DNA from 3 places in the Pseudomonas sp. GW822-FHT06B12 genome. Region 2 is predicted to be linked to each of the others. Evidence: predicted binding sites of a transcription regulator. Region 2 holds the regulator's gene; each other region holds the start of a gene.
The links. The regulator sigma-54, encoded in region 2, starts transcription at its own class of promoters, with help from an activator protein. The targets are predictions, from matches to a motif close to ANTGGCATNNANNTTGCTNT.

Region 1 (10,627 bases), on a different contig from region 2:
CATCCCGCAAGAACTCAAAGAGCTCTACGCGACCGCGTTCGAAGTGGACACCAAGTGGATCGTTGACGCTGCCAGCCGTCGTCAGAAGTGGATCGACCAGGCCCAGTCGCTGAACCTGTACATCGCCGGCGCATCGGGCAAGAAGCTTGACGTGACCTACCGCATGGCTTGGTACCGTGGCCTGAAAACCACTTACTACCTCCGCGCCCTGGCCGCGACCAGCACCGAGAAGTCGACCATCAACACCGGTAAGCTGAACGCTGTTTCCAGCGGCGGCAACCACGGTGACGACTCGGTCCTGGCCGCTCCGGCAGGTCCTGCTCCAGTGCCGAAGGCGTGCGCCATCGACGAGCCGGATTGCGAAGCTTGCCAATAAGCTGAGCCAGTAAGCGCCGCAAGGCGCTTATCTGAAACCCCCGATGAGTCCTCTGGATTGATCGGGGGTTTTCTTTTGTCTCCAGGAAAGCGGTGACCGTACTGGCCCCATCGCGAGCAAGCTCGCTCCCACAAATGATCTCTGGTGTTTACAAATAGTGCATTCACAGGAGATCCAATGTGGGAGCGAGCTTGCTCGCGATGGGGCCAGCACAGGCAACCAGAACCTCAGCTCCTGACAAAAATCCCGGCCACAAAAAAGCCCCTCTTGCGAGGGGCTTTCTGTGAAGCGCTATCAACCAACCAACATCAGGTCATCTGAATGATGGTCTGCATGATGGTGCTTTGGGTCGAGATGGTCTTGGCGTTGGCCTGGTAGTTACTCTGCGCCTTGATCAGGTTGACCAGCTCATTGGTCAGGTTGACGTTGGACTCTTCCAGGGAGTTGGACTGAATCGAACCCAGCGTACCGGTGGTTGGCGCGTCATAACCCGGGATACCCGAGGCGAACGTCTCTTTCCAGCTGGTACCGCCTACGGCTTGCAGGCCTTGCTCGTTGGTGAAGCTGGCCAGGGCGACCTGGCCGATCGCCTTGTTCTGGTTGTTGCTGAAGTTGGCGAACAGGGTGCCGGTGCCGTCGATGGTCAGGTTAGTGATTTCGCCCGTGGCGTAACCGTCCTGAGCCGGGATGGAGCGAGCCGAATCAGCGTTGAACTGTGTGGTGTTGTTCATCGAAATGGTCGTGCCGCTAGCGCTTGGTGCCGCGCCGTTGGCCGCCCACACACCGTTGGTGACAGTACCCGGCACCCAGCTGGCCAACGTCACGGTGTTGGTTGCGTTAGGTGCCGCAGGCGTCGCCGGTGGTGTTGCCACCGAGACCAGTTTGCCAGTCGTATCGAACGTCATGGTCGTAGCAACCGGGGGGGTGACTTTCGGGTCGCTGCCAGTGGCATCCGGGTTGCGACCGTCTACCAGGGTGTAGGTCTTCCAGGTGTTGGCACCGGTCTTCACCATGTATTGATCCATGACGTGCGAGTTGCCCTGGCTGTCATAGATCGGCGTACTGAACGATTTGGTATAGGTGGCGAGGGTGCCCGGGTCGAATTTGTTAGCCGGGAGCGTGTCGTCAATCACCGGAGAGGTCGAGTTCAGGTTGATCGTCGAGGACACGGTCGAAGTCGGTTTTGGTGCCAGGTTCGAGGTATCGATTTTCAGGTCGGTCAACACACCGTTGATGACTTTGCCGTTGGCATCGACACCGTAACCCTGCAAACGGGCGGTTTGATCGGTATTGGTAACGAAACCATCCTTGTCGACCTTGAACGTACCAGCACGAGTGTAGGACGTCGAACCGTTATTGCTCAGGGTAAAGAAGCCAGAGCCGTTGATGGCCATGTCCAGCACGTTACCGGTGTTGCTGATATCACCCTGGGTAAACTGCTGGGAAACGTTGGCCAGGCGCACGCCGCTGCCAACGACTTTACTGCCGTTACCCAGCTTGGTCGCCGAGTAGACATCCGAGAATTCTGCACGGGAGGACTTGAAACCGGAGGTCGCGACGTTGGCAATGTTGTTGCCGGTCACGTCCAGTTGTTTGTTGGCTGCATAGAGACCGCTAAGGCCGATATTGAAAGACATATTCCACTCCTTTATGCCGCGTTAGCCGGCTCTATATACCAATGGTTTGAACTTTGGACAGGGCGATAGAGCCCAGACCTGCGAGGTTGAGCATCAACTCGCCGCCGGTTTGACTGATGGTCACGCTGTTGACTGTCGCTGGCAGGTAGGTGGCCAGATCGGTCGCCGTGCCATTGACCGGAGCATTGGCCTTGAAGGTGTACGTGCCCGCTGGAACCAAAGTGCCGCTACTGTCCTTGCCGTCCCAACTGAAGCTGGCGCTGCCCGCAGGCTGGCTGCCCAGATTGAGGGTTCTCACGACATTTCCGCTTGCATCGCTGATCTTCACCGTGCCATCGGAGATCGACGATGCCAGGTTGACCGTACCGGTCAGCCCCTTGCTCGCATCGCTGATCTGGGCAGTGCCGGTTTGCGCAATCACCGAACGGCCAACCAGGGAGGAAGCCTGCAAGGCCTGGGAAGAGTTGAAATTACTGGCCAGGGAACTCACGGTCGTATTGAGGGAAGTGATCCCTTCAAGGCTGCTGAACTGTGCCAGTTGAGCAACGAATGCGCCGTTGTCCTGCGGCGAAAGCGGATTCTGGTTCTTCAGTTGCGTCACCAGCAGTTGCAGGAACGCATCCTTGCCCAACGCCTTGCTGCCGGTCGCGCTTTGGGTTGCCGCCGCAAGGCTATTGCTGGTCGAACTGCTGGTCTTGACCGAAGAGTTCGCCAGCAGATCGGTCATGCTCAGGCCGCCGGTGGAATCGGTAACGCTCATAAAAATCGCCCCTTATCACTGACCGAGGGTCAGGACCTTCTGCATCATGGTTTTGGCGGTATTCATCATTTCCGCGTTGGTCTGGAACGAACGACTGGCGGAAATCATGTCAGCCATTTCCTCAACCACATTGACGTTGGGGTAATAGACGTAACCCTTGGCGTCAGCCGCTGGATGGTTCGGCTCGTAGCGTGCCTCGAGGTTGCTTTGATCTTCCACCACGCCGAGTACTTGCACGCCCTGACCCGCAGCATCCTGGTTCTGGAACAGCGAATCGCTGCCACCGGACTGGCCGCCCTGGAACATGGTGGCGAACACCGGGTGACGGGCACGGTAGGTCTGATCGATGCTCGAAGAGACGGTCTCGGCGTTGGCGATGTTACTGGCGACGGTGTTCAAGCGAGTGGTTTGAGCACTCATGCCGCTACCGGCAATGTTGAAAACACTGGACAGAGACATGGGTTACTCCCCGCGCAGGGCTGATACCAACCCTTTGAATTTGCTGTTGAGCAGCGTGAAGCTGGCCTGGAAGTTGACCGCGTTTTCCGCGTAGTTCGACTGTTCCAGTTGGGCGTCCACGGTGTTCTGGTCAATCGACGGTTGCATCGGCGTGCGATACAGCAACGACTCGTCACCACTGCTCAGGCCTTGGGCTTCGATATGACGGCTATTGGTCATGTTCAAAGCGAAAGTGCCGTTCTTGTTCTTGTCGTTCTGGGCGGCCAGAACCGACGAGAAGTCCAGATCCCGAGCCTTGTAGTTCGGGGTATCGGCGTTGGCAATGTTGTTGGCCAGGACTTCGGCACGCTGAGCGCGGAAGCCCAGGGCTTGTTCGTGGATACCGAGCGCTTTATCGAAGCTGATGCTCATGTCGGAAACCTTTGGGTGACCTGATTTTTCGTAACAGGGTTATAGCAAGCCCCGTGCCAGCTTATAAAACCCCATGAACCGGGGCTTTGCGGGTGGCGGCAAAGCGGCAATGCCAGAAAAGCGGCAACGGATTTCCGGCGCCTGCCGCTTTTCTGCCGCTTGTCACGGCTCGGGAGAACAACACCGGCCCCTGTGGGAGCGAGCTTGCTCGCGATAACGGTGCGGCAGGTTGCATTGATGTCGACTGATACGACGCTATCGTCGGAACGCCGCCCGGAGCAAGCTCGCTCCCACAGTGGACCGTGCAGATCATTGGTGATTGTCGGGCAAAAAAAAACGGGAGCCCCTGAGGACTCCCGTCTTTTATGCAGTACCGACTACCGGCCAATCACTTCGCCTGGTAGATGATCCCCGGGCTGCACTGGACCATCTGGTAATGATCCGGCAAACCGTTCAATGCTTCGGAAGCCCCCAGGAACAAATAACCGCCCGGCTTCAACGTGCTGTGAATACGCATCAGGATGTCTTTCTTCACTTCAGCAGAGAAGTAGATCAGCACGTTGCGACAAAACACGATGTCGAACTTGCCGAGACTGGCGTAGCTGTCCAGCAGGTTGAACGAGCGGAACTCTACCCGGCTCTTGATCGGCGCCTTGATTGCCCAACGCCCCGGCCCTTTCGGATCGAAGTAACGTTGCAAGCGCTCCGGCGAAAGACCGCGACCGATCGCCAGGCTGTCGTACTCGCCGGTCTTGCAGTTGGTCAACATGGTCCCGGACAGGTCGGTGGCAACGATCTGCACCCCCATCTTCAACTGACCCATATTGACCCGCTCGAACTCGTCGATCGACATCGACAGCGAATACGGTTCCTGTCCGGACGAGCAAGCCGCCGACCAGATCCGCAGACGCTGGCCGGGACTGGCCTTGATGGACTCGGGCAGCACTTTGTTCTTCAGGACTTCAAACGGATAGGTGTCGCGAAACCAGAGGGTTTCGTTCGTCGTCATCGCGTCCACCACCATCTCGCGCAAACCACTTCGCGGCTGGGTCTGAATGCGCTGAACCAACTCACCCAAGGACTTGATGCCTTGCTGTTCCATCAGTTTGTTGAGACGGCTCGACACCAGATACTGCTTGTTTTCACCGAGCAAAATGCCACAGGCTTTTTCCAGGAAGACCCGGAACTGTTCGAAATCCAAATTACCCGTAGACAATGATGCCGCCTCTTAAATCGTGTTGAACGCCAGGAGCGAAGGCCACTAGCTGTTGTCTGCTGCTTTGATCCGGTCGACTACCCGGGATGCCAGGTCATCAGGACGGAATTTGGCAAGGAAGTCATCAGCTCCGACTTTCTTCACCATCGCCTGATTGAACACACCTGACAACGAAGTATGCAGGATGATATGGAGCTTTTGCATGCGAGGGTCGCTGCGGATCTCGCTGGTAAGGGTGTAACCGTCCATTTCGGGCATTTCGATGTCGGAAATCATCATCAAAAACTCTTCTTCCGGCTTCTTGCCCTCGTCGACCAGTTTGCGCAGGTAATCCAGCGCTTGCCGACCGTCGTTCAACGCAACGACTTCAACCCCCACTGTCTGCAGGCATCGCGAGACCTGCTTGCGTGCCACCGACGAGTCATCGACCGTCAGCACTCGCAAGGAAATCGCCTTGTGCTGGGTTTCGGCATCGATCACGCCAGCCGAAATCACATCCGACGTCGGCGCCACTTCCGCCAGGACCTTTTCCACGTCGATGATTTCGACTAACTGATTGTCGACTCGAGTCACAGCGGTCAGGTAATGATCGCGACCCGTGCCCTTGGGCGGTGGATGGATCTCTTCCCAGTTCATGTTGACGATCCGCTCGACCGACCGCACCAGGAACCCCTGGGTCTTGGTGTTGTACTCCGTGATGATGACGAAGGGATTGCTTTGATCCTGCAACCCGCCTGAGCCGGTCGCCATTGCCAGATCCAGAATCGGAATGGTTGCCCCCCGAATATTCGCCACGCCGCACACGACAGGACTGGACTTGGGCATCAGGGTCAGTTTGGGGCATTGCAGCACCTCCCGAACCTTGAACACGTTGATCCCGTAAAGCTGCTGGCCGTCGAGACGGAACAACAACAGCTCCAGGCGATTCTGCCCTACCAGTTGCGTGCGCTGGTTTACCGAATCCATTACACCAGCCATGCCCAGACTCCTACACCACCAACGCTAAGTGTGTTGCGACGCACATTCATCACTAAACGGCACGGCGCTTGCTTTTTAACTGTTATGAACGCAAAAACGACATTTTCCCGACGCCTGACATCAATGTGCCGCAAATTCCTCGGCGCTTTGTCAGCCGTATGCCTGTTGAACGCTGGCAGCCCTGCCTTTGCTGACCCGGTTACCTTGCCTGATCTACTTATCGGCGTCACTCAGGGCTTTCTTGAATTCACCGTAGAAGACTATTTGGCCACCAGTCAAACCGAAGGGCGCTACGAAATCGAGGTCAACAAACTCGACCCGCGCATGCACATGCCGGCGTGCGACAAGGAATTGACAGCGACACTGGAAAGTCCGGCCAGGCCTATAGGCCGGGTTACGGTGAAAGTCCGTTGCGATGGCGCCTCCCCCTGGACGGTCTTCGTACCCGCTCAAGTCCGCCTGTTTCGCGCGGTCGTCACGACCACTCGCCCCCTCAATCGGGCCGGGATCATCGAGCCTCATGACGTGACATTGCGTGAGCGCGATATCAGCCAGATCAATCAGGGATATCTGACGAACGTCGATCAAGCCATCGGACAAAAACTTGCCCGACCAATGGTCACCGATCAGGTCATTACCCTCGTTCATCTGGAGCAGGCAGAAGTCGTGCGCAAGGGCGATCAGGTAGTCATCACCGCCCGCAGCGGCACGCTCAGCGTGCGAATGCCTGGCGAAGCGCTGTCCAATGGCGGTCTGAACGAACAGATTCGGGTCAAAAACCTCAACTCCCAACGGGTCATCAAGGCGCAAATCATGGCCCCGGGCCAGGTGGAAGTCTCCATGTAGATTACTGGCGCACAACCGTCCTGTTCCCTAAACTGTGCCTCACGCAGGGCAAATACCGACGCGCCCGAGCTCATCACTTATTGAGCCTAAAGTTTTTCCGGGTATGGCCGAAAACATGGCAAGCGTCCAAATTCCCAGAGGTTTTTTTATCATGGTCATTGATTTCAGCCGTTTAAACAGCTCCCCCACGCTCACCAGCAGCACGCGTACCAGCGCCAACAAGGAAACCGGTGATGCCGGCAAATCCGCGCCGCTGAGTACCTCGACCGAACAGGTCGGTGCCGCCAAAAGCGGGGAATCGGTACACCTCAGCAATGAGGCTCAACAGTTGCAGAAGATCACTGACAAGCTGCGCGATCAGCCTGCCGTTGACAACGCCCGCGTGGCCGAGTTGAAAGCAGCGATTGCCGACGGCAGCTATAAGGTCGACAGCAACCGTGTAGCCAGCAAACTGCTCAACTTCGAAGCCCAGCGCTAGCCAAAGGCCTGCGCCAGGCTTTTGGACGCTTAAAACCCAAGGCCAGCCATGCACGACACTAATTTACTGCAACTGATCACCGATGACTTTGCTCCAGCTCAACAGTTGCTGGAGCTGCTGAAGACAGAATCCCTCGCCTTGCACGGCCGTGACATGCCGCTGCTCGAAGACATTCTGGCGCAGAAACAGGCACTGATCATTCTGCTGGAACAGCATGGCCGCAAACGCAGCGAAATTCTCGCGAGCCTGAACCTTCCTGCCAACCGCGCAGGTCTGGAGCAGTTCGCCGCTCACTCAAGTATTGGCGATCAGTTGCTGACCCAAAGCGATGCTCTGACCCAACTTCTTGCAGATTGCCAAGCCGCCAACGAGCTCAATGGCCGCTCGATCCAGGTGCAACAAGCCACCACCGCCAATCAGCTGAAAATCCTCAACGGTGGCGAGCCTCCGACCCTTTATGACGCTCGCGGATCAACCGCCATGCTGGTGAAGCCGCGCGCGCTCAGTCAGGCTTGAACTCATAAATAAGCGCGCTCTATCAAGCCGCGAAACATGCTGGCAGAATGCTAGCTCTTGCGTGTGATCGTATTCTGTCTGGAGATTGATAAACCGTGTTCAACGCCTTAAGCGCGGAAGATGCTCCGCAGCCACCCAAGGTGCTCAGCACCCCGTTGGAAATCACCGGCAACCTGCGGATGCTGCAAGAGAGCCATGATCCCCTGATCATCACGTTCCACGAACGCAGCCAGCGCTTTCAGAGCTACCTGATCGATATCGATCGCGACAGCAACATGATCGCCCTCGACGAAATGATCCCTCGCGATGGCGAACGCTTCCTGCTTGCTGGCGAAGCCTTTCGGGTTGAAGGCTTTCATGATGGCGTACGCATTGCCTGGGAAAGCAACGGCACACTGACCATCGACGAGTCCAACGGTGGCCGCTGCTACCGTGGCACGCTGCCCGATGAAGTGGTTTATCACCAGCGTCGCAACGCGTTTCGCGCAGCGTTGAAACTGGCGCAACTGGTGAACATCGAACTCGGTGGCGAAAAGCTCAAGACGCCCGTCAAAGGCAAACTGCTGGACATCTCGGCGACGGGTTGCAAACTGCGCTTTGAGGGCGACATTACCAGCGGGCTTCAACTGGGTCAGGTCTATGAACGTTTCATCGCCTCCCTGCCCTTCGGCAGCATGACGGCACCGGTCGAGCTGCGTTATCTGCATCACGAAGAGAAAATCGACACCACCTTTGCCGGTGTACGCTTTCACAACATGAGCGGACTGGTGCAGCGTCAGGTCGAGCGTTTCGTCTATCAGTTGCAACGCGAAGCACGCCGCTTCGACAAAGACGATCTCTGATCCACACGTTTGAAAAAACGGGCAGTCCCTTTCGGTGACTGCCCGTTTTTTTTGCCTCTAAGGTCTGGCCTCGGTAAAACTTTGCGGATGCTCCGGCCCGGAGTCGTCAGACTTTGTGTCCGCTGCCTCGTCTGCATCCACCTTTCCATCCCGCTCGGGATACGGATCAGGACTCGCACCATTTTGCATCTGATCATGCACAACCTGCTCATCGACTCGTGGATCAAGTGCGGCCACCAGTGGTGAGCTGGACATGCTTTCGGGCATGGCCACGTGATGCAGCGGCGCATCATCCACCTGATGCAGGTTGGTGACTGCTTTCGGTCGGATTCGCCATACCAGCACCAATGCAAAGAAGCTGAAGAATGCATACAGCATCTGGCTGCCGAACAGCTTCATCAGCACACCGGCCATCAGCGGCCCGATGCTCGCCCCCACCCCATAAGTCACCAGCAGCATGGCCGTCAGCGATACCCGCCGATCGCTCTCGACGTGGTCGTTGGAGAACGCAACCGCCAGCGGGTACAGGCAGAACTGCATCAATGAACACAGGAAACCTGCCATAAACAGCACCTCAAGCGGCACCTGCGGCATGATCGCCAATGGCAACGCCGCCAACGCCAGACAAAAGGCAAAACTGCGGATCAACAGCGCCCGATCATAACGATCCGACAACCAGCCCAACGGCCATTGCACCAGCAACCCTGCAAAGATGCAGCACCCCATGAACAGACCGACCTGCTCAGTGGAAAGCCCTTGCTGGGACGCGTACAAAGGCGCCAGACCATAGAACGCACCGAGGATCAGTCCGGCACCGAGTACCGTACTCAGGGACTGCGGAACCCGCTTCAAAAAGAAGCGCGGCTCCATCGGCGCCGGGTGCAAGGGAGCCGGGTGAATGCGCCGGGTCAGAGCGACCGGCACCAGACACAGTGCAAAACACAGCGCCACCAGCATCAGCAGCTCCAGCCCCAGAGACGGGTGCATGACCAGAATCAACTGACCCAGCACCAGCCCCAGGTACGAAGCGATCATGTAGCCGCTGAACACCACCCCGCGCTGCTTGGTATCGGCCTGCTCGTTCAGCCAGCTCTCGATGACCATGTACTGGCACATCATGCCCAGGCCCACAATCATCCGCAGCACCAGCCAGGCCGGCAGCCAGTCGATCAGCCCATGCCCCAGTACTGCCGCGCCGACGATTCCGGCACAGGCCGAGTAGGCTCGAATATGACCGACCCGGGCGATCAACCGGTGGCCGATTTTCCCACCCAGCACCAGGCCGAAGTAGTTGGCCGCCATCAGCGCACCGACCCACAGACTGTCGACATGGTCCGCCGCCAGGCGCAAGCCCAGGTAAGTACTGAGGAGGCCGGAGCCGATCAACATCATCAGCGAGGCGAAATAAAGCGCTCGAAAGGATTTCCAGATTTGGCGCATCGGCGTTCCGAGCGGCTCCTTGCAGTGAGTATCGGGCTACCGTCAACGATAGCCCGACGGCGACGGATCGGTTAGGCCTGGGCTGCTAAAACGCGCCGCTCCCAGGGAGTGATTTCATCAAGGAAACTGGTCAACTCCATGGTCTTCGAAGCAATGTAGCCTTCGATGAATTCCTTGCCGAACAGTTCCTTCGCCAATTGGCTACGTTTCAGACGCTCGAGAGCCGCATGCAAGGTACAAGGCAACGACAAACTTTCCGGCACCTCAAACTCGCCCTGGATCGCCGGTGTCGGTTCCAGTTCGTTTTCGATGCCATGCAGCCCGGCCGCCAGGCTTGCGGCAATCGCCAGATACGGGTTGGCGTCGGCGCCGGGCAGACGGTTCTCGACCCTGCGCGCCTGCGGTGAACTGGCTGGAATCCGCAAACCTGCTGCCCGGTTGTCATGAGACCAGCAGGCGTTATTCGGCGATGCGTAAGGATGGCACAGACGCTGATAAGAGTTCACGTTCGGCGCAAACAACGCAGTGAAATCCGCCATACCCGCCTGCTGACCACCGATGAAGTGACGGAAGATTGCGCTCGGCTGTCCAGCGTCATCGCTGAACACATTCCGCCCCGTGCCGATCTCGACGATGCTCTGGTGAATGTGCATCGAGCTGCCCGGCGT
Region 2 (10,627 bases):
CGTACCGATTACCGCTATTTCCTCGCTGACGACCGTGCCATGGGCTACGCCCGTGAAGCGTTGCGTCAGGCGCTGGTCAATCTGGAAGCCATTCCGGCGCCGGCCGGCACCTTGCCGGTGGTTCTGGGGTCGGGCTGGTCCGGCGTATTGCTGCATGAAGCGGTTGGCCACGGCCTGGAAGGTGACTTCAACCGTAAAGGCAGTTCGGCCTACAGCGGTCGCATGGGTGAAATGGTTGCGTCCAAACTCTGCACCATCGTCGATGACGGCACACTGGCCGGTCGCCGTGGTTCGCTGAGCATCGACGATGAAGGCACTCCGACCGAGTGCACCACGCTGATCGAAAACGGCGTGCTCAAGGGCTACATGCAAGACAAGCTCAATGCTCGCCTGATGGGCTTGGCGCGCACTGGCAATGGTCGCCGTGAGTCTTACGCGCACCTGCCGATGCCGCGCATGACCAATACATACATGCTCGGTGGCGAAAGCGATCCGGCAGAAATCATTGCTTCGGTGAAGAAGGGTATCTACTGCGCCAATCTGGGCGGCGGACAGGTCGACATCACCAGCGGCAAGTTCGTGTTCTCCACCAGCGAAGCGTACCTGATCGAGGACGGCAAGATTACCGCGCCGGTCAAAGGGGCAACGTTGATCGGTAACGGTCCGGAAGCCATGAGCCGGGTGTCGATGGTCGGTAACGATCTGGCGCTGGACAGCGGGGTAGGGACGTGTGGCAAGGATGGGCAGTCGGTGCCGGTGGGTGTCGGCCAGCCAACCTTGAAAATCGATGCGATCACCGTGGGTGGCACGGGCGCATAAAAAGATGCGTAGGAGCTGCCGCAGGCTGCGATCTTTGCTTTTAAAAGATCAAAAGATCGCAGCCTTCGGCAGCTCCTACGGGGGCGAGGTTATTCAGCGCAAACCGCGTTGAGTCTCGTCCAGCTCACGGATGTACTTGAAGATTTTTCGGCTGGAAGCAGGAGGCTTGCTTTGGGCGAGCTCGTGCTGGGCCTGACGGATCATGGAGCGCAGTTGCTGGCGATCCGCTTCCGGGTAGTCGACGACGAACTTTTCCAGTACGGCATCGTCACCGGCGATCAAGCGATCGCGCCAGCGTTCCAGACCGTGGAAACGTTCGTTGTACTGGCGAGTGGAGGCATCGAGTTGGTCCAGCAGCGACAGAACGGCGCTGATGTCCTGATCGCGCATCAGCTTGCCGATGAACTGCAGGTGCCGTTTACGCGCGATGTTCGCGGTGTGCTTGGGCGCGTCGGCCAGAGCCCGGCGCAAAGCGTCGGTCAACGGCAGTTTTGCCAGCAAGTCAGGCTTGAGTGTTGTAAGGCGCTCGCCAAGATCAACCAGAGCATGCAGCTCGCGTTTGACCTGGGTTTTGCTTTTTTCTCCCCCGTCGAGGGAGTCGTCGTAAGAATCAACCATGGTGGCAGTCCGCAAAGAAACGCCGCCATGATAACCAGTCGGGGGCCGCTTGTCCGGCCCGGTCGCTCGATGACCTTAACCGAAAGCAGAATTTGAGTGGAGAACAGCATGAGTGCAGTTGAAAGCGTCGGCCCACAAGCGTTGCCGGCACTGCAAGAGCAAGTCGAGCAGATCATCGCCGAAGCCAGGCGCCAAGGTGCCAGCGCCTGCGAAGTCGCCGTGTCTCTGGAGCAGGGCCTGTCGACCTCGGTGCGTCAGCGGGAAGTTGAAACCGTTGAGTTCAACCGTGATCAGGGCTTCGGCATTACCTTGTATGTTGGCCAGCGCAAAGGCTCGGCCAGCACCTCGGCCAGTGGCCCCGAGGCGATTCGCGAAACCGTCGCCGCTGCATTGGCCATCGCCAGGCACACCTCCGAAGACGAACACTCGGGCCTGGCCGACGCCGCGCTGATGGCCAAGGACTTGCCGGACTTCGACCTGTTCCACGAATGGGACATTACTCCGGAGCAAGCGATCGAGCAGGCGCTGGCCTGCGAAGCGGCGGCGTTTGCCACCGACAGCCGGATCAAGAACGCCGACGGCACCACCTTGAGTACTCATCAGGGCTGCCGCGTATATGGCAATAGCCATGGCTTTATCGGCGGTTATGCGTCGACGCGTCACAGCCTGAGCTGCGTGATGATTGCCGAAGCTGATGGCCAGATGCAGCGCGACTATTGGTACGACGTCAATCGCCAGGGCAATCTGCTGGCCGATCCTGTGAGCATCGGCCAGCGTGCGGCGCAACGGGCGGCCAGCCGCTTGGGCGCGCGTCCGGTACCGACCTGCGAAGTGCCGGTGCTGTTTTCCGCAGAATTGGCCGGCGGTCTGTTCGGCAGTTTCCTCGGCGCGATTTCGGGCGGCAATCTGTACCGCAAGTCTTCGTTCCTCGAAGGCGCGCTGGGCCAGAAGCTGTTCCCTGAATGGTTGACTATCGATGAGCGTCCGCACCTGATGCGCGCGATGGGCAGTTCGGCGTTCGATGGCGATGGTCTGGCAACGTATGCCAAGCCATTCGTCGAGAAGGGCGAGTTGGTGTCTTACGTATTGGGTACTTATTCAGGTCGTAAACTCGGCATGCCGAGCACCGCCAACTCCGGTGGTGTGCACAACCTGTTCGTCACCCACGGTGATGAAGACCAGGCGGCGCTGTTGCGGCGCATGGGACGCGGCTTGCTGGTGACCGAATTGATGGGCCAGGGCTTGAACATGGTCACCGGTGACTACTCTCGCGGTGCGGCGGGTTTCTGGGTCGAGAATGGTGAAATCCAGTTCGCGGTCCAGGAAGTGACCATCGCCGGCAACATGCGTGACATGTTCAAGCAGATCATTGCGGTGGGTAATGACCTGGAATTGCGCAGCAACATTCGCACGGGTTCAGTGTTGATCGAGCGGATGACGGTGGCCGGCAGCTAAACCCTTGCTGTTAAGCAAAAAAAGCGCGCCACCCAATGGGTGGCGCGCTTTTTTAATGGCTGCGATCTTTTACTCGCCTTCGCCGAAATAGTCGTTGATCAGCGCTTTCAACGCATCCAGCGCATCCTGAGCTTGATCACCTTCTGCGTGGAGGTGGATCGTCGTTCCCTTGCCGGCGGCCAGCATCATCATGGACATGATGCTCTTGCCATCGACCATCTTGTTCTGGTCGGGGGAGCGGCCCACTCTGATCTCACAGGGAAACTCCGCAGCTTTGCCCACGAATTTGGCGGAAGCGCGGGCATGCAGGCCCAGTTTGTTGATGATTTCAATTTCCAGAGCGGGCATCGCGGTGTGAATCCTTTAGCTAAGGTCGCGGTGGCGAACCTGGACGTTCTTCAGGGATTGTTGCAGGACCTGACCCAGACGTTCGGTCAGGTAGACGGAGCGGTGATGCCCGCCGGTGCAGCCAATGGCGATTGTGACGTAAGCGCGATTGCTGGCGGCAAAGCGCGGCAGCCATTTGAGCAGGTAAGTGGAGATGTCCTGGAACATCTCTTCGACATCCGGCTGAGCGGCCAGATACTCGGCCACTGGCTGGTCCAGCCCGGACTGTGTACGTAGCTCCGTTTTCCAGTACGGGTTCGGCAAGCAGCGCACGTCGAACACCAGGTCGGCATCCACCGGCATCCCCCGCTTGAAGCCGAAGGACTCCACCAGAAACGCAGTGCCCGGCTCTGGCTGGTTCAGGAGGCGCAACTTGATGGTATCGCGCAACTGATACAGGTTCAGATGGGTGGTGTTGACCTTGAGGTCGGCCAGGTCAGCAATCGGCCCGAGCAGATTGGTCTCGTCTTCGATGGCTTCGGCCAGCGAGCGGTTGGCGTTACTCAGCGGGTGGCGGCGACGGGTTTCCGAGAATCGCTTGAGCAGGGTTTCTTCGTCGGCATCCAGATACAGCACATCGCATTGGATGTGCCGGCTGCGCACTTCTTCCAACAGCTCCGGGAAGCGTGACAGATGGCTCGGCAGATTGCGCGCATCGATGGAAACAGCGACCAGGGGCTGCGCCAGTTCGGTGTGAATCAATGCGCGCTCGGCCAACTCCGGCAACAGGCCGGCCGGCAGATTGTCGATGCAGTAGTAGCCATTGTCCTCAAGTACATCGAGGGCGGTGCTTTTACCTGAGCCTGAGCGGCCGCTGACGATGATCAAGCGCATGGTTAGTGACCGTTCTGCTCGTCGAGGACAACCTGATACAAGGCTTCATTGCTGGTGGCGCTGCGTAGACGATCGCGGACTTCTTTACGATCAAGCATGCTGGCGATCTGGCGGAGCAGTTCCAGGTGCGCATCGGTAGCGGCTTGCGGGACCAGCAAAACGAACAGCAGGTCGACCGGAGCGCCGTCGATGGCGTCGAAATCTATAGGGGCGTCCAGGTGCATCAAGGCACTGATGGGCGACTCGCAACCTTTGAGGCGGCAGTGGGGGATGGCGATGCCGTTGCCAAAACCGGTCGAACCGAGTTTTTCACGGGCAATCAGGCTCTCGAAGACATCTTGCATCTCCAGATCCGGCACTTCGCGGGCGATCAGGTTGGCAATTTGTTCAAGGGCGCGTTTTTTACTGCCGCCCGGCACGTTCACCAAAGAACGGCCGGGGGTCAGGATGTTTTCAAGTCGGATCATGGGTTGGGAGTATTAACGACCGGTTGCGCCTTGGAGCTGGCCCTGGGTCTTTTCCTTATGCTTTTTGAGTTGGCGATCCAGTTTGTCGGTCAGGGCGTCGATCGCGGCATACATGTCGTTATGCTCAGCGTTGGCGACCACTTCTCCACCGGGGATATGCAGCGTGGCTTCGATTTTCTGCAGCAGCTTCTCGACGGTCAACGTGACCTGCACATTGGTGATCTTGTCGAAATGCCGTTCTAATCGTTCGAGTTTTTCGCCGATGTAGATGCGCAGGGGTTCGGTCACTTCCAGTTGGTGTCCACTGATGTTGACTTGCATACAGCTTCTCCTTCGTTGCCAGTGCATAAGGCGGCAGGCTGGTTTGCCTGCCACTAGAGCGTGTCCGAAAAGTTTTCGAACACACCCTGGAACGCTATGGCGTAGCCCGTCACATCAACCGCTTGCGTTCGCTCGAAGGCGCGATCCCCAGGGATTCGCGGTACTTGGCGACGGTGCGGCGGGCCACCTGAATGCCTTGTGCCTCCAGTAAACCAGCGATCTTGCTGTCACTCAACGGCTTTTTCTGATTTTCCGCGGCAACCAGTTTTTTGATGATCGCGCGGATCGCTGTGGACGAGCATTCACCGCCTTCAGAGGTGCTGACGTGGCTGGAGAAAAAGTATTTCAGTTCATAAATACCGCGTGGGGTATGCATGAATTTTTGCGTGGTTACCCGTGAAATCGTCGACTCGTGCATGCCGACCGCTTCGGCGATGTCATGCAGGACCAACGGCTTCATTGCCTCATCGCCGTACTCAAGGAAGCCGCGCTGGTGTTCGACGATCTGGGTAGCGACTTTCATCAGGGTTTCGTTGCGGCTTTGCAGGCTCTTGATGAACCAGCGTGCTTCCTGCAACTGATTGCGCATGAAGGTGTTGTCGGCGCTGGTGTCGGCGCGACGGACGAAACCGGCGTATTGCGGGTTGACGCGCAGACGCGGAACCGACTCCTGGTTCAGCTCCACCAGCCAGCGCTCGTTATCTTTGCGCACGATGACGTCGGGAACCACGTATTCGGCTTCGCTGGACTCGATTTGCGAGCCCGGACGCGGGTTGAGGCTCTGTACCAGCTCGATGACCTGGCGCAGTTCATCTTCCTTGAGCTTCATGCGGCGCATCAGCTGGCTGTAGTCGCGGCTGCCCAACAGGTCGATGTAGTCGATGACGAGGCGCTTGGCCTCGGCCAGCCAAGGGGTCTTGACGGGCAGTTGGCGCAGTTGCAGCAACAGGCATTCGCCGAGGTTGCGTGCGCCGATGCCGGCCGGCTCGAATTGCTGGATGCGATGCAGGACGGCTTCGATCTCGTCCAGCTCGATGTCCAGTTCCGGATCGAAGGCTTCGAGGATTTCCTCGAGGGTTTCGTCCAGGTAGCCCTGATTGTTGATGCAGTCGATCAGGGTCACCGCGATCAGTCGATCGGTGTCGGACATCGGCGCCAGGTTCAATTGCCAGAGCAGATGGCTCTGCAGGCTCTCGCCGGCGGAGGTGCGAGTGGTGAAGTCCCATTCGTCGTCATCGTTGCTCGGCAGGCTGCTGGCGCTGGTCTGGTAAACGTCTTCCCAGGCGGTGTCGACTGGCAGTTCGTTAGGGATACGCTCGTTCCAGTCGCCTTCCTCGAGGTTATCCACCGTGGGGGCGGTTTCCTGGTAGGAGGGTTCCTGGATGTCGGTGTTGGGTTTCTGCTCGATGTTGTCCGCCATCGGGTCGGCGTTATCGAAGTCGTCGCCTTCTTCCTGGCGTTCGAGCATTGGATTGGACTCCAATGCCTCCTGGATTTCCTGTTGCAGGTCCAGGGTCGACAATTGGAGCAGGCGGATGGCCTGTTGCAGCTGCGGTGTCATCGTCAGCTGCTGGCCCATTCTCAAGACTAGCGATGGTTTCATGGCAGGGGCTTAACACCTTATTCGCCGGCGCACATGCGCCATCCACTACAGGGCGCCGGAGCGCCAAACATAAGCAAATTATATGCCTGAAACTGAAGTGTTTGCCTAGAGCGCTGTAACAATAAATACGTATAGATTTTTATTGGGACAAGCGCTCCAGCGACTGACCAGGCACCTCAGTGCTTACAGGCGGAACTCATGGCCCAGGTACACTTCCTTGACCAGGTCGTTGGCCAGGATGGTTTCGGCGTCGCCTTCGGCGATCAGTTGGCCGTCGTTGACGATGTAAGCGGTTTCGCAGATGTCCAGGGTTTCGCGGACGTTGTGGTCCGTGATCAGCACGCCAATGCCCTTGGCCTTGAGGTGATGAATGATCTGCTTGATGTCACCCACCGAAATCGGGTCCACGCCAGCGAAGGGTTCGTCGAGCAGGATGAATTTCGGTGCCGTGGCCAGGGCGCGAGCGATTTCCACGCGGCGACGTTCGCCACCGGAAAGGCTCATGCCGAGGTTGTCGCGGATGTGGTTGATGTGGAATTCCTGCAGCAGGCTTTCCAGCTCCTTGCGACGACCGGCCTTGTCGAGTTCCTTGCGGGTCTCGAGGATGGCCATGATGTTGTCGGCGACCGAGAGTTTGCGGAAGATCGACGCTTCTTGCGGCAGATAGCCGATACCCGCTTGTGCACGACCGTGCATTGGCTGGTGGCTGACGTCCAGGTCGTCGATCAGTACGCGCCCCTGATCGGCTTGGACCAGGCCTACGATCATGTAGAAGCAGGTGGTCTTGCCGGCGCCGTTCGGGCCAAGCAGGCCGACGATCTGGCCGCTGTCGATCGACAGGCTGACGTCACGCACGACCTGGCGGCTCTTGTAGCTCTTGGCCAGATGCTGAGCTTTCAGAGTTGCCATTACTGGGCCTTCTGCTCGTCGGTTTTCTTTTTCGGCTGGATAACCATATCGACCCGTGGGCGCGGCGCAGTAACCGAGGCACCGGTGGCACGGCCTGCGTTAGCAACCTGCTTGACGGTGTCATAGACGATTTTCTCGCCTTCGGTGGTGTTGCCTTCGTTGATCACTTTGGCGCGGTCAATCAGTACGATGCGGTTTTGCGCGGCATGGTACTGGATAGTCACCCCATAGCCCTTGACCGGCTGTGGATCGCCTACCTTCTGCAACTGCTCGAAATACGCCAGGTTGCCCACCGAGGTCACGACATCGATATCGCCGGCTTTGGTGCGGGTGATGGTCACGGTGTTGCCTTTGATGATCATCGAGCCCTGGGTAATGATCACGTCACCCTTGTAGGTGGCCACGCCATTCTTGTCGTCCAGCTGAGCGTCGTCAGCCTGAATGCGAATGGGTTGCTGGCTATCGTTCGGCAGAGCCCAGGCGCTCACGCTTCCCAGTGCTGCGCCCAGACTGAGCAAAATAGGGAGAGTTTTAACGAGCCTCATACTGTCCTCTTACGTTCGATAGCAGGTGTATCCTGCTGTCTTTCAAATACGCTTTCATTCCGTTACCAGTCGATACACCACCAGCGCCGTCGATTCTAACGGCTTGCTCGGTCTGCGCATATTGCTGTTGCGGGAATACAGTCATACGACTACTGGTAATAAGCATCGGACGGTTCTGCTCATCGGTCCGTGCGATACGAACCGAGTCGATCAGCTCGACTTCAGTGCCGCCCGAATTGACTTCGCCACGCTCGCTCTGGACGTGCCAGGGGAAGGCGGTGCCCCGATACATGTTCAGGTCGGGGTTGGTCAGCAGGGTTATATCGGTAGCTTTGATGTGTTCGACCTTGTCGGACGTCATGTCGTACTGCAATTTGCCATCGGGCAGGTACTGCACGCTGTGGGCGTTGATCGCGTAATAGTCGATCTGGCTCTCGTCGACGTGCGCTACCGGCTTCTCGAGGAAGCGTTCCGGGCTGATGTTCCAGTAGCCAACGGCCGCGAGTAGTGCGGCTATGACCCCGAAAAACAGTATGTTGCGAATCTTTTTGCTCAGCATAGGTGGCTCACAGGTACGCGGCGTTAGCCGCTTCAAGGTTGCCCTGGGCACGCAGGATCAGTTCACAGAACTCGCGAGCAGCACCTTCGCCGCCACGGGCCTGAGTGACGCCGTGAGCGTGTTCGCGGACGAAGCTGGCGGCGTTGGCCACTGCCATGCCCAGGCCCACGCGGCGAATTACCGGCAAATCCGGCAGGTCATCGCCCAGGTAGGCAACCTGCTCATAGCTTAGGCCCAGTTGTGCCAGAAGCTCGTCGAGTACCACCAGTTTGTCCTCGCGACCCTGATACAGGTGAGGAATACCGAGGTTTTTGGCTCGTCGCTCGACCACCGGGGTCTTGCGTCCGCTGATAATGGCAGTCGTCACGCCGGAGGCCATCAGCATCTTGATACCCTGGCCGTCGAGGGTGTTGAACGTCTTGAATTCGCTGCCGTCCTCGAGGAAGTACAGGCGACCGTCAGTCAGCACGCCGTCGACGTCGAAAACCGCGAGTTTGATGTTTTTGCCGCGTTGCAGCAGGTCCGTGCTCATTACATTACTCCCGCACGCAGCAAATCGTGCATGTTCAAGGCGCCCACCGGACGGTCCTCGCTATCGACCACGACCAGTGCGTTGATCTTGTGGTCTTCCATGATTTTCAGGGCCTCGGCGGCGAGCATCTCGGCGCGCGCGGTCTTGCCATGAGGGGTCATGACGTCATCGATGGTGGCTTGATGGATGTCGATGGTCCGGTCCAGCGTGCGGCGCAGGTCGCCGTCCGTGAAAATGCCGGCGAGTTTACCGTCTGCTTCCAGTACTACGGTCATGCCGAGACCCTTGCGGGTCATTTCCATCAACGCGTCTTTGAGCAGCGTGCCGCGCACGACTTGCGGCAGCTCCTGGCCCGCGTGCATGACGTTTTCGACCTTCAGCAACAAGCGGCGACCCAGGGCACCGCCTGGGTGTGAAAACGCGAAATCTTCGGCGGTAAAGCCGCGGGCTTCCAGCAAGGCAACGGCCAGTGCGTCCCCCATCACCAGCGCCGCCGTGGTGGAGGAGGTCGGCGCCAGGTTCAACGGGCACGCCTCGTGCTCGACATGAACATTGAGGTTCACCTCGGCAGCCTTGGCCAATGGCGAATCAGGGTTGCCGGTCAGGCTGATCAGTTTGATGCCCAGACGCTTGATCAGTGGCAGCAGCGTGACGATTTCATTGGTGGAGCCGGAGTTCGACAGCGCGAGGATGATGTCGTCGCGGGTGATCATGCCCATATCGCCGTGACTGGCTTCGGCCGGGTGCACGAAAAAAGCCGTGGTGCCGGTGCTGGCAAGGGTCGCTGCAATCTTGTTGCCGATGTGCCCGGACTTGCCCATGCCGACCACGACCACGCGGCCTTTGCTGGCCAGAATCATCTCGCAAGCGCGTACGAAATCCGCGTCGATATGGGCCAGCAAGCCTTCTACGGCTTCAAGCTCGAGGCGGATGGTGCGTTGTGCAGATTGAATCAGGTCGCTGGATTGGCTCATGTCAGAAATCGTATAGCCTGATGAAAAGGCGGCGATTATAGCGGTAATGAGCAAATCCCTCACGTTAGTTCGTCGTGCTTTGTTCAGGCTGCTCCCCTAAACGATGAAACTTGCGGCTTTTTGCCTGTCTTGATGCTGAACACTGCGGGCTTCGGCCTTGGGCGCTTTGTATTAGCAGTGATATAGTTCGTCGCCAGTTCGGCCCGCCCAGGATGTATGTGCTCTCGGCAGGGAGCGCGGCGTCCGAGTGAGAGGCTTGCATCGCAAGGAGTTTAGATGAGTGCCGATAACGCCTACGCGGTCGAGCTGAAGGGAGTCTCCTTCAAGCGCGGCGCGCGCAGCATTTTCAATAACGTCGATATTCGCATTCCGCGCGGTAAGGTCACCGGTATCATGGGACCTTCCGGTTGCGGAAAAACCACACTGTTGCGCCTGATGGGCGCGCAGTTGCGCCCTTCAAGTGGCGAGGTGTGGGTCAACGGGCAGAATTTGCCCACGCTGTCGCGCAGCGATCTGTTTGATGCGCGCAAGCATATGGGCGTGCTGTTTCAGAGCGGTGCACTGTTCACGGACCTCGATGTTTTCGAAAACATCGCTTTTCCGC
Region 3 (10,627 bases), on a different contig from region 2:
AGAAGAAACTGCACCGCAATTCTCCTTGCAGCGCATTTACGTGCGTGACCTGTCCTTCGAAGCCCCGAAAAGCCCGGCGATCTTCCGCCAGCAGTGGGAGCCGAGCGTTGGTCTGGATCTGAACACCCGTCAGAAAGCGCTGGAAGCTGACTTCCACGAAGTCGTACTGACCCTGTCGGTTACCGTGAAGAACGGCGACGAAGTGGCGTTCATCGCTGAAGTTCAGCAGGCCGGTATCTTCCTGATCAAGAACCTCGACGAAGCCTCGATGAGCCACACCCTCGGTGCTTTCTGCCCGAACATCCTGTTCCCGTATGCTCGCGAAGCCCTGGACAGCCTGGTGACCCGTGGTTCGTTCCCGGCGCTGATGCTGGCACCGGTGAACTTCGACGCCCTGTACGCGCAAGAACTGCAACGCATGCAGCAAGACGGCGTACAGACCGTTCAGTAAGCGTTCGATGCAGCAACGAAAAAAGCGCCTTCAACGGCGCTTTTTTCATGGGGCTGGAAACCTACCCCCGTTGGATATCGGTATCGCTGTGTTATTTGAAGCCGAGCTGGCGCCAGCCTTCGTACACGGCCACCGCCACGGTGTTGGACAGGTTCAGGCTGCGGCAGCCTTCGCGCATCGGCAGGCGCAGCCGTTGTTCGGCAGGCAGTGCGTCCAGCACCTCGGCGGGCAGGCCACGGCTTTCCGGACCGAACAGGAAGGCATCACCCTCAGCGAAGCTGGCGTCGTGGAACGGCCGCGAGCCCTTGGTGGTGAAGGCGAACAGCCGCGGATGGCCAAGGCTTTCCAGACAGCTGGCAAGGTCTGCATGGCGCTGCAGGGTGGCATACTCGTGGTAGTCGAGGCCGGCCCGGCGCAGGCGCTTGTCGTCCATCTCGAAACCCAGCGGCTCGATCAAATGCAGGTGGCAGCCACTGTTGGCGCACAGCCTGATAACGTTGCCGGTATTCGGCGGAATTTCTGGTTGAAAAAGGATGACGTGAAACATGCACGGCTCCGAAGGTAAAGATGGGCGGCATTCTACGCCTGAAGTGGACCCGCGACCGAAGCTATTCCCTCGGGTGATGGCCTCATTGGCGATCGTCGGTGTCATGGTCGGGATGATGATCGGTCGTCTGACCGCGCCCGACCCCACCGAGTTACAACAGGTAGAGGTCGAACCGGATGGTTTGGTGGTGTGGTTCAACAACGAACCGAAGACCCACGGCGAATTCATCGACGGCAGCGTCGCATTGCTGTTCGAGGCTGAAGGCAAGGCGCAGAACGGCCAGTTGAAGCTCAACGACAAGGACGTGAACTGGCGGGTGCGTTTGAGTGATAAGGGCTTGTTGCTGACGCTGGTGGCGGCCCGTCCCCTGAAGGGTGAATGGGCCGGTAGCGAGGTCAATGACCGCTGGCGGTTGGAGATCCATCTCCAGGAGCAATAAAAGAGGGAATCCCCGGCCTGCCTGTACCAAGGTTCCCAAAACGGGAGGGGGTTGCGCGTTGCGTCGCAAGCCCCGGTGTAAAGAGGGAATCCCCGGCCTGCCTGTACCAGGGTCCCCAAAACGGGAAGGGGTTCGTCGCGGTCTGCGTGATGAACCCCGGATGTAAAGAGGGGAATCCCCGGCCTGCCTGTACCAAGGTCCCCGAAACTGGGTAGTGATTGGACTATTGCAGGGGGCGTGCCAGGTTTTAATCAGTTGAAACAAAAAGCCCGCGTACAGCGCTGAAAGCCCCGTGATTCGGGGCTTTGGCTTTTTTGTGATATGGGTTTTCGTGTTGCTGGAGGCGGGATTTTGTTTCCCGTGGGATGCGCGATTGCGGTTCACGGTGCATTGAGGCGGTGCACGCAGCCCCCAAAAGCATCGCGAGCAGGCTCGCTCCCACAAGGGTTCAATGGTGTTCACACGATAGTGAAACACTGAAAATCCACTGTGGGAGCGAGCTTGCTCGCGATTGGATCTGGAGATCAGCGAAGAGCTAAAGGCTGGTTAACCCTCATCCCCTTCATCATCATCCCCGCCATCGACCTTCATCCCCAACTCCTTGATCTTGCGGGTCAAGGTGTTGCGGCCCCAGCCCAGCAGCACGGCAGCGTCGCGGCGGCGGCCGGCGGTGTGTTTGAGGGCGGTTTCGATCATGATCCGCTCGAAGCTCGGCACCGCGCTGTCGAGCAGGCTCGACTGACCGCGTGCGAGCGCCTGATCGGCCCACTGACGCAGCGCTTGCTCCCAGTTGGTCACCGGTGCCGAGTCTTGTGGCAGGCTCAGCAGTTCGGGTGGCAGGTCGCTGATGTGCACTTCGCGACCCGAAGCCATCACCGTGATCCAGCGGCAGGTGTTTTCCAGCTGACGCACGTTGCCTGGCCACGGCAGGTTTTTCAGGTATTCCTCGGTTTCGTTTTTCAGCAGCTTCGGCTCCACCGCCAGTTCTTGCGCGGCGCGGGCGAGGAAGTGCTTGGCCAGGGTCGGAATGTCTTCGCGACGGTCCGACAAGCGCGGAATGTGGATGCGGATCACGTTCAGACGATGGAACAGGTCTTCACGGAATTTCCCGGCGTGCACCAGGGTTTCCAGGTTCTGGTGAGTCGCGGCGATGATGCGCACGTCAACCTTGACCGGCACATGACCGCCAACGCGATAGAACTCGCCATCGGCCAATACCCGCAGCAAGCGAGTCTGAGTGTCGGCTGGCATGTCGCCGATTTCATCGAGAAACAGTGTGCCGCCATCCGCCTGTTCAAACCGCCCGCGCCGCAGGTTGGCCGCGCCGGTGAACGCGCCTTTTTCGTGGCCGAACAGCTCGGACTCCATCAGGTCCTTGGGGATCGCCGCCATGTTCAACGCGATGAACGGCGAGGCCGCCCGCGGGCTGTGACGGTGCAGGGCGTGGGCCACCAGTTCTTTACCGGTACCCGATTCACCGTTGATCAGCACGGTGATGTTGGAGTGGCTCAAGCGCCCGATGGCGCGAAACACTTCCTGCATCGCCGGAGCTTCACCGATGATTTCCGGGGTGCGGGTCAGGGTGGGTACAACCTCCAGACCTTGCTGTTCCTGGGCGTGCTGGTTGGCGCGCTTGACCAGCGACACCGCTTCATCGACGTCGAACGGCTTGGGCAGGTACTCGAAAGCGCCGCCCTGATAGGACGCGACAGCGCTGTCCAGGTCGGAGTGCGCGGTCATGATGATCACGGGTAGCCGAGGGTGTTGCTCGCGAATCCGTGCCAGCAGGTCCAGACCGCTGGCGCCGGGCATGCGGATGTCGGAGATGATCACGTCCGGCTGCTGGCGCGCCAGGCGGCTCATCACGCCATCGGCGCTGTCGAAGCTTTGCGTGGTCATGCCTTCCTGTTGCAAGGCTTTTTCCAGGACCCAACGGATAGAACGGTCGTCATCGACGATCCACACGGTTTCACTACGGCTCATGTCGATGTGGCTCCTTGTTCCAGTGGCAGAAAGATCGAGAATGTGGTGTGGCCTGGATGGCTGTCACATTCGATCAGGCCCTGGTGCTGGCTGATGATGTTCTGGGTAATGGCCAGGCCGAGCCCGGTACCGTCCGGGCGGCCGCTGACCATGGGAAAGAAGATGGTTTCTTGCAGGTCCGCAGGAATCCCCGGGCCGTTGTCGATGATTTCGAGTTTGGTCACCAGACGATGACGCACGTGGCCGATGGTGAACTGGCGCATGGCGCGCGAACGCAAGGTAATGCGGCCCAGGCGCAACTCGTTCTGGCTGCTGATGGCCTGCATCGCGTTGCGCACGATGTTCAGGACGGCCTGAATCATTTGTTCGCGGTCGATCAATACATCGGGAATGCTCGGGTCGTAGTCGCGCACCAAAGTGATGCAGCCCTGGCTTTCGGCTTCCACCAGATGACAGACGCGCTCCAGCACTTCGTGGACGTTGCACAGGGCAAGCGACGGAAGCTTGTTTGAGCCGAGCATGCGATCGACCAGGTTACGCAGGCGATCGGCTTCCTCGATGATGACGTTGGTGTAGTCCTTGAGGCTTTCTTCCGGCAGCTCGCGGGCCAGCAACTGAGCGGCGCCGCGAATCCCGCCAAGCGGGTTCTTGATCTCGTGAGCGAGGCCGCGCACCAGCATCTTGCTGGTTTCCTGTTTGGAGAGCTGCGCTTCTTCTTTGGTGATGCGCAACAAGCGGTCGCGTGGGTGCACTTCGAGCAGCAGCAGCGTGTCGCCATTGCTGAGGATCGGCGTCACTGCGTAGTCGACGGTCAGGGTTTGACCGGTCAGGGCGGTGAGCATCGCTTCGCGCTTGGTAAACGGGTGCGCTTGTTCGACCGCCTGGCGCAAGGAGTTCAGGGCTTCGGTCGATTCGGTGAACAGCTCGCTGATGAATTGCCCATGGCTGCGCTGGCCGCTGATGGCCAGGAGCATTTCAGCCGCGGGATTCATGTACTCAAGGCGCAGTTCGGCGTCGAGCAGAATGGTGGCGGTGGTCAGGTTGTCGAGTAACAAGCGGTGCAGTGCGTCGCTGATGGTCATTAGGACCTCTTTTGGAGCAGGCGCGCGCGAGAAGAAGGCGCTGATGCAAGGAAAATGCAAAAACCAAACCAAGGCTCCGAAAAGAAGCGTTCAGGCCCTGAAACAGGCGTTTGACGCTCGTTTGCGCGGCGTTCTGCCAGCGTTTGCGGGTACTTTCGAACCAAAATGGGTTGGAATATGGGTACGGTGCAGTTCATTGCACCAATATAGTGCGCAAACCTGAACGACGTTTAGAAGAAAGAAAAAATGCCGACTTTTTCTTCTTCAGGCTTGTCTGCGAGTGGGCATTCCGGGCGCTGACCGTAATCGGTGGGGGTGCAGGGTTTGACCTGACGCTTCTGCGCCAGAGAGATGCGCAGCATGTGGAATGGCTGATTCGCCGTGCGTTCGACGATCCGCCCGTGTTCGTCGAGGATTTCCACTGCGAGGTGATGCGTACCGCGATCAATGTTGCTCAGTGCGAACACCGGGCTGGGGCCAGGATCGGCGGTCGGTTGGCCGTCCAGTAACAGCCGATAGCGATGACCGTGTTGCAGGGTGGGTTCGTTGGTGACACTGACGATCACCTCGCCCGCGCTGCTGCGCACCGAAGCGTCCGGCTCCGGTACGAGTACGCGAAGCATGTCGTAGTGAAACAGTGGTTTTTCCTCGGGTTTCTTTGTAGCCGCTGGCAATGTGGCGCCGGTGGGATTGGCGGACATGCGATTACCCGGTGCCAGTGTTACTCGCTTGGCGTTGCCGGGGCGCGGCTGATCGGTGAATACCCGATTGCCTTGGGCGTCGACGTAGGTATAGACCTCGGCCAGCGCCGGCAGGGCGATCAGCCACAGGCAGGTGGCGATCATCCAGCACCTCACGGGGTGTGTACCCGCTGCACGGTGAAGGTGATGGTCGGGCTCTGCTGCACGAGGCTTTCTCCGGCGAGCACCTGCACCGCGAGGTGGTGTTCGCCGCGATCGATGTTCACCAGTTGCAGGCGCGGAACGTTGCTCGGCTGGCCATACGGTTGACCGTCCAGCAGCAATCGAAACAGATGCGGCCCTTGCAGGCGTGGCTGAATCTGTACGCCAACGGTGAAGGTGCCGTTGTTGGCGCGCAGGGCTTCATCGCTGGGCAGGCCGGTCAGCTCCAGCACTGAATAGACAGCGTTTTTGTCAGCGCGTTGGGGCGGTTGTTCGGGGGCTATCGGTGGTTGGCGTTCGACACTGTTGAGTGGCGGCAACTCGACGGCCTGGCTCTTCACGCCATCGGGCGGCTGATTGCTGTAGGCGGTATTGCCGCTGGCGTCGGTGTACCGGTAGATCTGCGCGGTGGCGGGCAGGGCGATCAGCAGCAAGATGAATAGAAAACCACGACCCATAAAAAACGACCAATAAACGAAAACGTTGGGTTGCAGCATAGGTCAGGGTTACGTGTTGGCCCAATTCACTAACACCCTGACACGAAAGAGCGATCAATCTTGCGTAGGAGTTGCCGCAGGCTGCGATCTTTTGATCTTCAGAGGCGATAAAACCGCAAAGATCGCAGGCTTCGCCAGCTCCTACGGATGGGCGCTGCACAACTCTGCGGTGGCGCGTATCAGCGCAAGCTCACGCAGCGGCACTTGTTGGCCCACGGTTTTATTGGCCTTGGCCAGCCATAACGGGCAGTGTGGGTCTTTACGATACGGGGTGAAATCGGCCAATTGTTGCAGCAGGCGTTTTTGTAACAGGTCAAGTTGCGGGCGGATCAGGCCATCGAGGTCAGGGCGAGGGTCGTTGGGGGCTTTGCCTTGTGCGTGCCAGTCGGACAAGTGTGCGTACTGCACCAGTTTGTTGGCTTCGATCTGCGCCGAGAAGAACTGCTCGACGGTTTCATTGCTCAATTTGTAGTAGGGCGCCTCGGCGATGGCTCCGGCAATGACGTCGCGTTCCCGCTGGCGATCCTCGACAGGCTTGCCACTGTCCCACTTGCTCAGTGCGACCTTGTCGGCAAGCGCCAGGCGCTCCTGGATGGTGCTGAGCAGCGGGGCGAGAGCAGCGGGTGCCGGGGCAGGGGGCGGGGTGGCAGCGCAGGCGATGTTGGCAAACAGGGCGGTGAGCAGTGCAAGGCACAAAGGTAGGCGCATGGGGTGTCTCGTCTTCATTCCGTGGAGGAGCATGATGCCTATAACAGTAGGCCCGATGACAAGTGTTCGCCCACAAAAAAGGCCTCCCGCAGGAGACCTTTTCACGTTACGCCGCTTACGCGAGCGCTACTGGATCAGCAGCTGTAGTACAGCTCGTATTCCAGTGGGTGTACGAAGGTACGTACTTTGATTTCTTCTTCGCTTTTCAGGGCGATGTAAGCGTCGATGAAGTCGTCGCTGAAAACGCCGCCTTTGGTCAGGAACGCACGACCTTTGTCCAGCTCTTCCAGGGCTTCTTTCAGGCTGCCGCAAACTTGTGGGATCTCTTTCGCCTCTTCAGGCGGCAGGTCGTACAGGTTTTTGTCAGCAGCGTCGCCAGGGTGGATCTTGTTCTGGATGCCGTCCAGGCCAGCCATCAACAGTGCAGCGAAGCCCAGGTATGGGTTGGCTGCCGGATCCGGGAAGCGTGCTTCGATACGGCGAGCGCGAGGGCTCGATACATAAGGAATACGGATCGAAGCGGAACGGTTGCGAGCCGAGTAGGCCAGCATTACCGGCGCTTCGAAACCTGGGACCAGACGCTTGTAGGAGTTGGTCGACGGGTTGGTGAAGCCGTTCAGGGCCTTACCGTGCTTGATGATGCCGCCGATGAAGTACAGGGCGGTGTCGGACAGGCCGGCATAACCTTCGCCAGCGAAGGTGTTCTTGCCATCTTTGGCGATGGACAGGTGAACGTGCATACCCGAACCGTTGTCGCCGTACAGTGGCTTAGGCATGAAGGTCGCGGTGCGGCCGTAAGCGTCAGCCACGTTGTGTACGCAGTACTTCAGGGTCTGAACTTCGTCAGCCTTGGCGACCAGGGTGTTGAACTTGACGCCGATTTCGTTCTGGCCAGCAGTCGCCACTTCGTGGTGGTGAACTTCGATGACCAGGCCCATTTCTTCCATGGCGTTGCACATGGAGGTACGGATTTCGTGGTCGTGGTCGAACGGAGGTACCGGGAAGTAGCCGCCTTTGACGCCTGGACGGTGGCCTTTGTTGCCGCCTTCCACGTCCTGGTCGGACATCCACGAACCTTGTTCGGAGTAGATTTTGAACATCGAACCGGAGATGTCGGACTTGAACTTCACTTCGTCGAAGATGAAGAACTCAGGCTCTGGACCGACGAAAACGGTGTCGCCGATACCCGTGGACTTCAGGTATTCCTCGGCGCGCTTGGCGATGGCACGTGGGTCACGGTCATAGCCTTGCATGGTCGAAGGCTCGATCACGTCGCAAACCAGGATCAGGGTCGGCTCTTCGGTGAACGGGTCGAGGACGGCAGTGGTGTCGTCCGGCATCAGGATCATGTCGGAGGCTTCGATGCCCTTCCAGCCAGCGATGGAGGAGCCGTCGAACATTTTGCCTTCTTCGAAGAAGGCTTCATCCAGCGCATCACGGGCCGGCATGGTCACGTGGTGCTGAGTGCCTTTGGTATCAGTGAAGCGCAGATCAATCCATTTGACGTCATGATCTTTGATGAGTTGAACCGACTTCGACATAGTGTCCTCCGGGTGGCTTCGGGCGGGTAGTGGAGTGCCCTTAGAATGTGGGTGATGCCGGCGCGAATACTCTGCCATGGCAACCTGCCTCACAAGGGAGCAAATTGCATGCCAGTGCCCCGACTTGGGTTTTTTGCCCCAATATCACGCTTATAAAGGTGCAAAGTACTTTAAAGCGGAAAATCTCGCCCTTTAATGTAGCGCTCAATTTCATAAATGACCTGTTTTGGTGCACTGAAAACCTTCTGCACATTAACTGGTTAAACCTTGAGCAATTTCCGCTATAATCCGCGCCCCCCTTTTTCGGCTGGCCCCTCGCGCGCTGTTTTCATGAAACTAATCGTAAAAGTCTTCCCCGAGATCACCATCAAGAGCCGCCCGGTACGGATGCGTTTCATCCGTCAATTGGCCAAAAACATCCGTACCGTGCTCCGCGATCTGGACCCGGCCGTGGTGGTGAACGGCGTGTGGGACAACCTCGAGCTGGAAACGCACGTCAGTGACCCCAAAGCCTTGAAGGACATGACCGAGCGCCTGAGCTGCATGCCGGGCATCGCGCATTTCCTGCAGGTCGATGAGTACCCGTTGGGCGACTTCGACGACATCGTCGCCAAGTGCAGGCAGCACTTCGGTGAGTCGCTGGCCGGGAAGATTTTTTCGGTGCGCTGCAAGCGTGCCGGCAAGCACGAATTCAGCTCGATGGACGTCGAGAAATACGTCGGCAGCCAGCTGCGTCGTCAGTGCGGCGCCGCCGGGATTTCGCTTAAAGAGCCAGAAATCGAAGTTCGCATCGAAATTCGCGACAAACGGTTGTTTGTGATCCACAGCCAGCACAACAGCATCGGCGGTTACCCGCTGGGCGCACTGGAACAGACCCTGGTGCTGATGTCCGGCGGTTTCGATTCCACCGTCGCGGCTTACCAGATCATGCGCCGCGGGCTGATGAGCCATTTCTGCTTCTTCAACCTCGGCGGGCGTGCCCACGAATTGGGCGTGATGGAAGTCGCGCACTTCATCTGGAAGAAGTACGGCAGCTCCCAGCGCGTGTTATTTGTCAGTGTGCCGTTTGAGGAAGTGCTGGGAGAAATTCTCGGCAAAGTCGATAACAGTCATATGGGCGTAGTATTGAAGCGTATGATGTTGCGCGCTGCGTCCCGAATCGCTGATCGACTGGACATCGAGGCGCTGGTCACCGGCGAAGCGATTTCCCAGGTTTCCAGCCAGACGCTGCCGAACCTGTCCGTGATCGACTGCGTGACCGACAAGCTGGTATTGCGCCCGCTGATCGCCAGTCACAAGCAGGACATCATCGACCTGGCCAACGAAATCGGCACCGCCGACTTCGCCAAGCACATGCCAGAGTACTGCGGGGTCATTTCGGTGAACCCCAAGACCCACGCCAAGCGTCCGCGCGTGGAGCATGAAGAGAAAGAATTCGATATGGCAGTACTTGAGCGTGCGCTCGAGAACGCCAAACTGGTGCCGATCGATCGCGTAATCGATGAATTGGGCCAGGACTTGCAGATTGAAGAAGTCAGCGAAGCGCTGGCCGGTCAGATCGTCATCGACATCCGTCACCCGGATGCCGTTGAAGACGACCCGCTGACACTGGCTGGCGTCGAGGTACAAGCGATGCCGTTTTATGCTCTGAACGCTCGTTTCAAGGAACTGGACCCTACTCGCCAGTACCTGCTGTATTGCGACAAAGGCGTGATGAGTCGCCTGCATGCCCACCATTTGCTCAGTGAGGGGCATGCCAATGTGCGCGTTTATCGACCGAGCTAAGAGCCCGGGGCTGTTTGCCTGTGGCCTGCGTCACCGGCCCCCCGACGCCGCCGTCAAGCTGTAACGGCAAGGCCTGACTCTACTGTAAATCGCTGCCAAGACTTGTCAGCACACCGAATCCTCTGATCGAGATACACAAGTGATCGAAAATCTACGCAACATCGCCATCATTGCTCACGTTGACCATGGTAAGACCACCCTGGTAGACAAGCTCTTGCGTCAATCCGGCACCCTGGAGCGCAACGAGCTCAACGACGAGCGCGTGATGGACTCCAACGACCAGGAGAAAGAGCGCGGTATTACCATTCTGGCGAAAAACACCGCCATCAACTGGAACGGCTACCACATCAACATCGTGGACACCCCGGGCCACGCCGACTTCGGCGGCGAAGTTGAACGCGTAATGTCGATGGTTGACTCCGTTCTGCTGCTGGTTGACGCTCAAGACGGCCCTATGCCGCAAACCCGTTTCGTGACCAAGAAGGCTTTCGAAGCCGGCCTGCGTCCAATCGTGGTAATCAACAAGGTTGACCGTCCAGGCGCGCGTCCGGACTGGGTTCTGGACCAGATCTTCGACCTGTTCGACAACCTCGGTGCTACCGAAGAACAGCTGGACTTCAAAGTCGTCTACGCCTCGGCCCTGAACGGTATTGCCGGTCTGGACCACACCGAAATGGCTGACGACATGACCC

Region 1: a site for sigma-54 is predicted at 3,685-3,704, ahead of flgB (flagellar basal body rod protein FlgB). Genes of this name have one in related genera too.
Region 3: a site for sigma-54 is predicted at 8,247-8,266, ahead of glnA (glutamate--ammonia ligase). Genes of this name have one in related genera too.

What each region holds. Positions count from the first base shown of each region.
Region 1 is NZ_JBXALR010000010.1:72,615-83,241, forward strand. Features, by position in the region: gene AC1RKH_RS21190 (ribonucleoside-diphosphate reductase subunit alpha) at 1-376, shown strand, start outside; gene flgE (flagellar hook protein FlgE) at 685-2,013, opposite strand; gene flgD (flagellar hook assembly protein FlgD) at 2,045-2,773, opposite strand; gene flgC (flagellar basal body rod protein FlgC) at 2,789-3,232, opposite strand; gene flgB (flagellar basal body rod protein FlgB) at 3,236-3,643, opposite strand; gene cheR (protein-glutamate O-methyltransferase CheR) at 4,032-4,859, opposite strand; gene AC1RKH_RS21220 (chemotaxis protein CheV) at 4,905-5,837, opposite strand; gene flgA (flagellar basal body P-ring formation chaperone FlgA) at 5,922-6,683, shown strand; gene flgM (flagellar biosynthesis anti-sigma factor FlgM) at 6,835-7,161, shown strand; gene AC1RKH_RS21235 (flagella synthesis protein FlgN) at 7,210-7,677, shown strand; gene AC1RKH_RS21240 (flagellar brake protein) at 7,773-8,519, shown strand; gene AC1RKH_RS21245 (MFS transporter) at 8,577-9,959, opposite strand; gene AC1RKH_RS21250 (glutamine synthetase family protein) at 10,031-10,627, opposite strand, start outside.
Region 2 is NZ_JBXALR010000005.1:319,514-330,140, reverse strand. Features, by position in the region: gene tldD (metalloprotease TldD) at 1-819, shown strand, start outside; gene yjgA (ribosome biogenesis factor YjgA) at 913-1,437, opposite strand; gene pmbA (metalloprotease PmbA) at 1,546-2,892, shown strand; gene AC1RKH_RS13915 (HPr family phosphocarrier protein) at 2,962-3,240, opposite strand; gene rapZ (RNase adapter RapZ) at 3,256-4,113, opposite strand; gene ptsN (PTS IIA-like nitrogen regulatory protein PtsN) at 4,116-4,580, opposite strand; gene hpf (ribosome hibernation-promoting factor, HPF/YfiA family) at 4,593-4,901, opposite strand; gene AC1RKH_RS13895 (RNA polymerase factor sigma-54) at 5,011-6,504, opposite strand; gene lptB (LPS export ABC transporter ATP-binding protein) at 6,688-7,413, opposite strand; gene lptA (lipopolysaccharide transport periplasmic protein LptA) at 7,413-7,958, opposite strand; gene lptC (LPS export ABC transporter periplasmic protein LptC) at 7,945-8,517, opposite strand; gene AC1RKH_RS13875 (KdsC family phosphatase) at 8,525-9,049, opposite strand; gene AC1RKH_RS13870 (KpsF/GutQ family sugar-phosphate isomerase) at 9,049-10,023, opposite strand; gene AC1RKH_RS13865 (ATP-binding cassette domain-containing protein) at 10,300-10,627, shown strand, end outside.
Region 3 is NZ_JBXALR010000002.1:459,913-470,539, reverse strand. Features, by position in the region: gene secB (protein-export chaperone SecB) at 1-451, shown strand, start outside; gene AC1RKH_RS06790 (tRNA (cytidine(34)-2'-O)-methyltransferase) at 543-998, opposite strand; gene AC1RKH_RS06785 (hypothetical protein) at 997-1,437, shown strand; gene ntrC (nitrogen regulation protein NR(I)) at 1,984-3,420, opposite strand; gene glnL (nitrogen regulation protein NR(II)) at 3,417-4,502, opposite strand; gene AC1RKH_RS06770 (DUF4124 domain-containing protein) at 4,733-5,347, opposite strand; gene AC1RKH_RS06765 (DUF4124 domain-containing protein) at 5,356-5,862, opposite strand; gene AC1RKH_RS06760 (chorismate mutase) at 6,043-6,609, opposite strand; gene glnA (glutamate--ammonia ligase) at 6,744-8,150, opposite strand; gene thiI (tRNA uracil 4-sulfurtransferase ThiI) at 8,481-9,935, shown strand; gene typA (translational GTPase TypA) at 10,075-10,627, shown strand, end outside.